DNA from 2 places in the Streptomyces sp. NBC_01268 genome. Region 1 is predicted to be linked to the other one. Evidence: riboswitches for the same ligand, from Rfam matches in the RefSeq annotation. Region 1 holds a riboswitch; the other holds the start of a gene.
The links. Region 1 has a riboswitch for ZMP and ZTP ahead of glyA (serine hydroxymethyltransferase). Riboswitches for the same ligand answer to the same signal wherever they lie in the genome.
Positions count from the first base shown of each region.

Region 1 (4,205 bases):
CCCACGAGGAAACGGACTTCGCGTGGCGCGCCCTCGACGCGGGGTGGGAGATCCACTACCGGGCGGACCTGCTGCTGCGCCACCCGCGAACCGAGGCATCGCGCCACGCGGTCTACTACCGGAACACGGGGCGGAACCGCGTGTGGCTGGCCAAACGCCGGCTTCCCGCTGTCCTGGTGCCGCTGTACCTCGCTTCGTGGGCGGCGTACACCGTGGCGCAGAGGCCCCCGTTGCACGGGCTCAGGCTGTGGTGGGCGGGTTTCTTCGAAGGCGTCCGCGTCCCGTGTCCGCCTCGCCGCCCCATGCAATGGCGGACGGTCTGGCGGATGACCCGGCTGGGTCGACCTCCGGTGATCTGACGGGCAGCCGGCGCGCCATGTCCGATGGGAATGGCGCGCCGCCTCGCAGATTCCGCGACGCGGAGACCCACGACGGCCGCCGGCACCGAGGCCGCCTGGCTAGACCGGCAGGCCCGGTGCCGGGAACGCGCCCATCAACTCCGCGACCTCGGCCCGTACGGTCGCGAGGGTGTTCTCGTCGCCCTTGCCGGCGGCGGTGACGGCCCGCTCGATCCACTCCGCGACCAGCGGCATGTGCGTGACGTCCAGACCGCGCGAGGTGAGGGACGGGGTGCCGATGCGGATGCCGGAGGGGTCGAAGGGCTTCCGGGTGTCGTACGGGACGGTGTTGTAGTTGACGACGATGCCCGCCCGGTCCAGGGCCTTCGCGGCGGTCTTGCCGGGGACCTCCTTCGGGGTGAGGTCCATCAGGATCAGGTGGTTGTCGGTGCCGCCGGAGACCAGGTCGAAGCCCCGGGCCAGCAGCGCCTCGGCGAGTGCCTTGGCGTTGGCGACGACGGCGTGCGCGTAGGTGCGGAACGAGGGCTGGGCCGCCTCCCGCAGGGCCACCGCGATCGCGGCGGTGGTCTGGTTGTGCGGGCCGCCCTGGAGGCCGGGGAAGACCGCCTTGTCGAGGGCCCGCGCGTGCTCCTCGCGGGACATCAGCATGGCGCCGCGCGGGCCGCGCAGGGTCTTGTGCGTGGTCGTGGAGATCACGTCGACGTGCGGCACCGGGGACGGGTGCGCGCCGCCCGCGATCAGGCCGGCGATGTGGGCGACGTCGGCGACGAGTACCGCGCCGGCCTCCCTCGCGATCTCGCCGAAGGCCGCGAAGTCGATCGTGCGGGGCAGCGCGGTGCCGCCGCAGAAGATCACCTTCGGGCGCTCCTTGAGCGCGAGCTCGCGCACCTGGTCGAAGTCGATCAGCCCGTCCTCGTGGCGTACGCCGTACTGGACGCCCCGGAACCAGGTGCCCGTCGCCGAGACGCCCCAGCCGTGCGTCAGGTGGCCGCCCATCGGCAGGGCCATGCCCATCACCGTGTCCCCCGGCCGCGCGAACGCCAGGTACACGGCGAGGTTGGCCGGGGAGCCGGAATACAGCTGCACGTTGGCGTGCTCCACCCCGAACAGGGCCTTGGCCCGGTCGACGGCCAGGGTCTCGACCCGGTCGATGTTCTGCTGGCCCTCGTAGTAGCGGCGGCCCGGATAGCCCTCGCTGTACTTGTTCTGCAGCACCGTGCCGGAGGCTTCCAGGACGGCGGCGGAGACGTAGTTCTCGCTCGGGATGAGGCGGAGGGTCTCCGCCTGGAGGCGCTCCTCCGCGCCGACGAGGGCGGCCAGGTCGGGGTCGGCGGCCGTGAGGGCGGGGTGGTGCGCGGCGGGCTGGGCGGTGGGTGTCATGGCGTCGCTCCGGGTTCGGGTGGACGGTCCCGGAGCGCCACGGCTCGCTCGCGCGGCGCCACACGGGACCCGGTCGGTTCCCGTGATGCCCAGGCGGGCGGCACCTCGTGTGGTCTGCCGCGCGTGGCTCCCCCGGGGTCGCTTCCCCGTACGCCAGTCGCCACGCGTGTTCGCAGCCTAGCGGGCGCGCCGTCAGCGCAGGTTTCCCCGTCCGGCATGCGAGCGACGATAAGAAAAGGGAGCCACACCCGCCCCTGGCCGCAGGACGATCGGAGATCCCGTGTCGAGAACGCAAGACGAGATCGCTGCCGCGGACGCGCACAGCGCCCACAACTACCACCCCCTGCCCGTGGTCGTCGCCTCCGCCGAAGGCGCCTGGCTGACCGATGTCGAGGGGCGCCGCTACCTCGACATGCTCGCCGGGTACTCGGCCCTCAACTTCGGGCACGGCAACCCGCGCCTCCTGGACGCCGCGCGGGCGCAGCTGGACCGGTTGACGCTCACCTCGCGCGCCTTCCACCACGACCGGTTCGGCGCGTTCTGCACGCGCCTGGCCGCGCTGTGCGGCAAGGACGCGGTGCTGCCGATGAACACCGGCGCCGAGGCCGTCGAGACGGCCGTGAAGACGGCCCGGAAGTGGGGGTACGAGGTGAAGGGCGTGCCGGACGGGCACGCGAAGATCGTGGTCGCGGCGAACAACTTCCACGGCCGCACCACGACGATCGTCAGCTTCTCCACGGACCACGAGGCGCGGGACCACTTCGGTCCGTACACGCCGGGGTTCGAGATCGTCCCGTACGGCGACCTCACCGCCCTGGAGGCGGCGGTCACCGAGAACACGGTGGCGGTGCTGTTGGAGCCGATCCAGGGCGAGGCCGGGGTGCTGGTCCCGCCGGCCGGCTACCTGCGCGGGGTGCGGGAGCTGACGGCCCGGCGGAACGTGCTGTTCATGGCCGACGAGATCCAGTCCGGCCTCGGGCGGACGGGGCGGACCTTCGCGTGCGAGCACGAGGGGGTCGTGCCGGACGTCTACATCCTGGGCAAGGCGCTCGGAGGCGGTGTGGTGCCGGTCTCGGCGGTCGTCGCCGACCGGGACGTGCTCGGGGTGTTCCGGCCGGGCGAGCACGGGTCGACCTTCGGCGGCAATCCGCTGGCCTGCGCCGTGGGCCTTGAGGTGATCGCCATGCTGGAGACCGGCGAGTACCAGCAGCGGGCCACGGAGCTCGGCGAGCACCTCCACGCGGAGCTCGGGCTGCTCGTGGGCGGCGGCGCGGTGGAGGCGGTGCGCGGGCGCGGGCTCTGGGCGGGTGTCGACATCGTGGCCTCGCGAGGAACGGGGCGGGAGATCTCCGAGCGGCTGATGGGGCGGGGGGTGCTGGTGAAGGACACCCACGGGTCGACCATCCGGATCGCTCCGCCGCTGGTGATCAGCAAGGAGGACCTGGACTGGGGGCTTCAGCAGTTGCGGGAGGTGCTGGCCGGGGGGTGAGGGGGGCGGGGTGGCCGGGTGACGAACACCCCCCGTCAGCCGGGGGCCGGGGCCTCCGGGTGGGGGTGTCCGGACCGCGACCTTCACTTCGCTGCGCTCGTTACGGGCGCCGCCACGTCCGGACACCCTCCTCCGGCCCCGGCCCCCTCCCGCCGTCTTCGTCGGATCCCCCTTTGGTGCAACTCCGGCCATTGACACCCGAGTTGGTCTAGGCCAATGATTTCGCCATGTCCAGACCACGTCTGCGCCGCGTCCTGCGCGGTGCGCTCGCCGCGCTCGTTCCCGTCGCGCTGCTCGGCGGCCTGGGCGGCTCCGCCCAGGCCGCCCCGCTCGCGGCCTGGCCCGAGCCCGTCCCGGTCGTCTCCCACGTGGAGACCGGCGACCCGGTCGTCTTCATCACCATCGACGACGGCTGGTACCACGATCCCGCCGCCGCGAAGCTGCTGCTCGACCGGCGGGTGCCCGCGTCCCTCTTCCTGCTGCCGGGCGCCTACTCGTACGACTCCGGCTACTTCCACACCCTGCTCGACCAGGGGCGGTCGCGGGTCGAGAACCACACCGTCAACCATCCCGACCTCACCACCCTCGACGCCGCCGGGCAGAAGGCCGAGGTCTGCGGGGCGCGCGACCAGCACCTCGCCCAGTTCGGGGACGGGCCCCGGCTGCTGCGTCCGCCGTACGGCGTGTACGACGCCACCACCCGGACCACCGCCCGCGCCTGCGGCGCCAAGGCCGTCGTGACGTGGACGTACGACCTGACCACCTGGGGCCAGTGGACGCCGCCCACCCCGCGGTTGAAGGCGGGCGACATCATCCTGCTGCACTTCAACGAGACCCTGGAGCAGGATCTCCGGCGGGCCCTGGACCTCGCCGACGCCGCCGGACTGGAGCCCGCGCCGCTGAGGGAGTACGTCGGCGAGTGGGGCCCGCCCGGGGAGCCCTAGAGGATCACGTGGGGGATGAAGCGGGCGTACTCG
Region 1 covers NZ_CP108454.1:5,076,029-5,080,233, reverse strand. Annotated here, with positions in the region: gene OG309_RS22915 (glycosyltransferase family 2 protein) at 1-359, shown strand, start outside; gene glyA (serine hydroxymethyltransferase) at 459-1,739, opposite strand; ZMP/ZTP riboswitch at 1,820-1,910, opposite strand; gene rocD (ornithine--oxo-acid transaminase) at 2,020-3,228, shown strand; gene OG309_RS22900 (polysaccharide deacetylase family protein) at 3,456-4,172, shown strand; gene OG309_RS22895 (glutathionylspermidine synthase family protein) at 4,169-4,205, opposite strand, start outside.

Region 2 (4,205 bases), 2.8 Mb from region 1:
GCCGAGAGTTCGGCGTCCAGCGCGGACAGCCGCGCCCGTACGGCCGGAGCCTGCGCCGCCGGTACGGCGGCGGCCAGCGCCCGCCACACCACCACGTCGTCCTCTCCCCACGCGCTGTACGCCCAGTCCGCGAGCAGCCCCGGATCCGCCCGGTCCACCAGCGCCGCCCGCAGCCGGCCGGCCAGCCGCTCCCGGAGGCGTACCACCCCCGGGGCCCGCGATCCCGGCAGCAGCGGCCCCGCGTACTCCCCGAGCGCCGTCGCCACCGCCCCCGAGGCGAGCCGCCGGTCCACCGTCAGGAAGTCCGCGTCGACCTCCCCGGTCAGCCGGTACGGGCGCGACGCCAGCAGCCCCGCACCGAGCAGCCCCCGCAACCGGGACATCTCCGCCCGCAACGTCACCGGGGTCACCGACTCGTCCTCGTAGAGCAGCGTCAGCAGTTCGTCGCCGCCCACCCCCTCCGGCCGGTGGGCCAGCACCGTCAGGATCTCGCTGTGCCTGCGGGTCAGCCGCAGCCGCCGCCCCGCCACCTGCAAGAGCGCCTCGTCCCTGCCCAGCGCCGCGAGACGCGGCCGCGCCCGCGCCGGGGCCGGGGCGAGAAGCGCCAGCTGCGACTCCGCCGCCCTCGCCACCGCCTGCACGAACGCCAGGCTGTGCGGATGCGCCAGACCGTCCCCGCCCGTGATGTCCACCGCGCCCAGCAGCCGCCCGCTGCGCGGGTCGTGCACCGGCGCCGCCGCACACGTCCACGCCTGCGCCGGGCGCTGGAAGTGCTCCGCGGCGCACACCTGCACCGGCCGGTCCACGGCGAGCGCGGTCCCCGGCGCGTTGGTCCCCGCCGCCGTCTCCGACCAGCGCGCCCCCGGCACGAAGTTCATCCGGCGCGCACTCCGGAGCGTCTCCGGGTGTCCCTCCACCCACAGCATCCGCCCCGCCGCGTCACAGACCGCGATCAGATGCTCGCCGTCCCGCGCGTACGCCCCCATCAGCTCCCGGATCACCGGCATCGCCGCCGCCAGCGGATGCTCCTCCCGGTGCCCCGCCAGCTCCTCCTCGTCGAGCTCGACCCGCGCCGCGCCGTCCGGGCTCACCCGCGCCCGTACCGAGCGCCGCCACGAATCGGCGACCAGCGGCCGCACCGGCGGGAAACCGAGCGGGCCCCCGGCCGTGAACGCCTCGTGCGCCCGGCGTACGGCAGCGGTGCCTCCCGGGGCCGGACCCGCCGCTCCGGCCGCACCCGCCGCGCCCGTCACCGCACCGCTCAACTCGGCCTCCCCGGCGAGGCCGTTGGCCTCGTGGACGTCATCGTCATCGCCATCGTCGTGCGCGCGGGAGGCGCCGACAAGCGTCCGCGCGGCCTCGCCTGTGCCTCCTGTCCGGTACCCGTCACGCGGACCGTCACGTACAGTGGTGCCGGGCCGTGACTGGCGCTTGAGGTGGATCACCACCGGGGAGCGGTCCGGCGGACGCGCTCACCGGCGCGGCCGTGTCGCGGTCGCGCGCCTGGGCATCCACCGGTCATCGTCGACGCCCAGGAGTGGCCCATGTCCACCAGCACCGCCCGCCTCATGGACGGCACCGCGCTCGCCCGCCGCACGGTCGAGGAGACCGCCGTCCGCGCCGCCGAGATCACCCGCCGCACCGGCGTCACCCCCTGTCTGGCCACCGTCCTCGTCGGCGCCGACCCGGCCTCCGTCACGTACGTCAAGATGAAGCAGAACCGGTGCGCGAAGGCCGGAATCCGCTCCAAGCACGTCGAACTGCCCGCCGACACCACCACCGAAGAGCTCGTCGCGGCGATCACCGCCCTCTCCGAGGACCCCGAGGTCCACGGCATCCTGCTCCAGCACCCCGTCGGCCCGCACATCGACGAGCGCGCCGCCTTCGAGGCCATCGCCCCGGAGAAGGACGTCGACGGCGTCACCATGGCCTCCTTCGCCGCCATGGGCTTCGGCCTGCCCGGCTTCGTCTCCTGCACGCCCGGCGGCATCATGCGCCTGCTCGACGCGTACGACGTCGAGCTCAGCGGCAAGCGGGCCGTGGTCGTCGGCCGCAGCGCCATCCTCGGCAAGCCGGCCGGTCTGCTGCTCCTCGGCCGCGACGCCACCGTGACCTACTGCCACTCCCGCACCACCGACCTCTCCGCGGCCATCCGAGAGGCCGACATCCTCGTCGCCGCCGTCGGCAAGCCCCACTTCATCAAGGGCGAGGACATCAAGCCGGGCGCCGTCGTGATCGACGCCGGCTACAACCCGGGCAACGTCGGCGACGTCGACTTCGAGAGCGCCGCCGAGCGCGCCTCCCTCATCACCCCCGTGCCCGGCGGTGTCGGCCCGATGACCATCGCCGTCCTGCTCGCCCAGACCGTCGAGGGGGCAGAGCGCCAGCTCGGGCTCTGATCCGCACGGTTCGGGGGCTGCGCCGTCGCGGCGGGCCCGTACCGGTGGGCGATCGGGTGCGTGTCCGGGGCCGGCCCCGGTCCCTGCCCCGCGCCCGTCCGGTGCCGTGCCCGGTGCCGTGTCCGGCGCCTGTCGGGTACCGCGCCCGGCGCCCGTCCGGTGCCGTGTCCGGCGCCTGTCGGGTACCGCGCCCCGCGCCCGTCCGGTGCCGTTTCCTGGCGCCTGTCCCGGTTTGCGAAGAGGTGTCCGTCGGCGCCGCCCCCGGACCGTCGGTCCCCGCCGTTCGTTTCGTGTCCCTCGGGCCGTGATCAGGGTCTCGCCCCAGCAGCGGGATTGTCACGGTTCTGTACGAGCGGTGCCCAAGTCGCGGATATCGCTCGCCACATGGGCGACGCCGGGTGAACCTGTTCCCTATGCTCCACCCGCCGACGGCATCCCCGTCCCGCGGCGCCCGGGATCCCCGACGGCCGGGCGCCGGCGCTCTGCTCGTCGCGGCGCTCGCCGCGGTCCTGCTCCTCTCGGTCGCCCTCACCGCGCGCGACGGCCACGACGTCCGCGCGCCGCGTGCCGTCGGCTCCGCTCGCGCCGGGGCCGGCACGGCGGCTCCGCCGGACGCGGGACCCGCCGGAGGGCGTGCCGACACCCCGTACGACACGCCCGGCCAGCATCCCTCCGCGCAGGGCGAGAGCCCCTCGCCCCTGCCGACGCGGACGGCCGCGCCGACCCGATCGGCGAAGCCCCGCCAGGCCCGCACCGCCTCCTCGTCACCCACCGGCTCCGGTTCCGGTGCGGGTTCCGCCCCCACGGCGACCCGCGGGACGACCGCGCCCCCGCGGTCCACCCCGGGCCCCTCGGCGGCGCCCTCCGGCACCCCGTACGACCGGCTGCGCGTCGGCGACTGCTTCGACATCGACCGCGACGCGCCCGGCACCGTCGTCCGCCGCACCTGCGGCAGGCCGCACGACGCCCAGGTCGTCGCCCGGCTGCGGCTCACCGGCCGGTACGCCGACGACGGCGCCGTACGGGACGCCGCCGCCGTCCTGTGCCGGGGGCTGCTCCGCCGCAAGGCCGCGGACCAGCCGCTCGGCACCCGCTGGACGACCTTCGTCCAGTACCCGTACCGCACCAGCTACCTGCTCGGCGACGACACCACCGTCTGCAGCCTCGCCGCCCCTTCCGGCTCGGGCCGGCAGCTGACCGCGCCGCTGCAGTGACACCGCCCGGCGGAGGCCCCGGTCAGGGCGCCGCCACGGCCGCGAGCGCCGCCGCCGGGTCCTGCTCCGCCGGGCCCGCCGGGGTCCAGCGGCCACGCTCCTTGCGGTACGGCCACCAGCGGCCGTCCACGCCGAGCCGCAGCTGGGCGTCCGCCGCGGCGACCGTCCAGCGGGCGGCGCCGACGGGCCGCAGCTCCGGCCGCTCGCCGTCCTCCCAGGCCTCCGCGAGCTGCGCACCCGCCCGCACCAGCACCTCGGGCGCCGGGACCCGCTCCTCCTCCAGGACCTCCAGCGCCGCCGCGCCGCCGTACCGCCAGGCCCGCACGGCCAGATCGAGCTCGGTCCGCCCGCGCCCGGACCCCTCGGCGAGTCGCGCCGCGATCCACGGCACGGGATCGCCCGCGGCGAGCCGTACCGCGTCCTGGGACGGCGACAGCGGGGCGTCGTCGAGGGCACCGGCGAGCATCCGCAGGGCCCGGGCCGCCGCGTCCCCCGCCAGGAACTCCAGTGCCACCGGGTCGATCCCCGGCTCCGGGCCGTTCTCGGTGTCCAGCGACGGCGGCTCACCCGCCGCCGCGGGCGGGAACGGCAG
Region 2 covers NZ_CP108454.1:7,838,526-7,842,730, forward strand. Annotated here, with positions in the region: gene OG309_RS35020 (GAF domain-containing protein) at 1-1,265, opposite strand, end outside; ZMP/ZTP riboswitch at 1,411-1,516, shown strand; gene OG309_RS35025 (bifunctional 5,10-methylenetetrahydrofolate dehydrogenase/5,10-methenyltetrahydrofolate cyclohydrolase) at 1,545-2,399, shown strand; gene OG309_RS35030 (hypothetical protein) at 2,813-3,613, shown strand; gene OG309_RS35035 (SWF or SNF family helicase) at 3,636-4,205, opposite strand, start outside.
Region 2: linked by a shared signal. The riboswitch ahead of OG309_RS35025 (bifunctional 5,10-methylenetetrahydrofolate dehydrogenase/5,10-methenyltetrahydrofolate cyclohydrolase) and the one ahead of glyA (serine hydroxymethyltransferase) in region 1 are both predicted to bind ZMP and ZTP.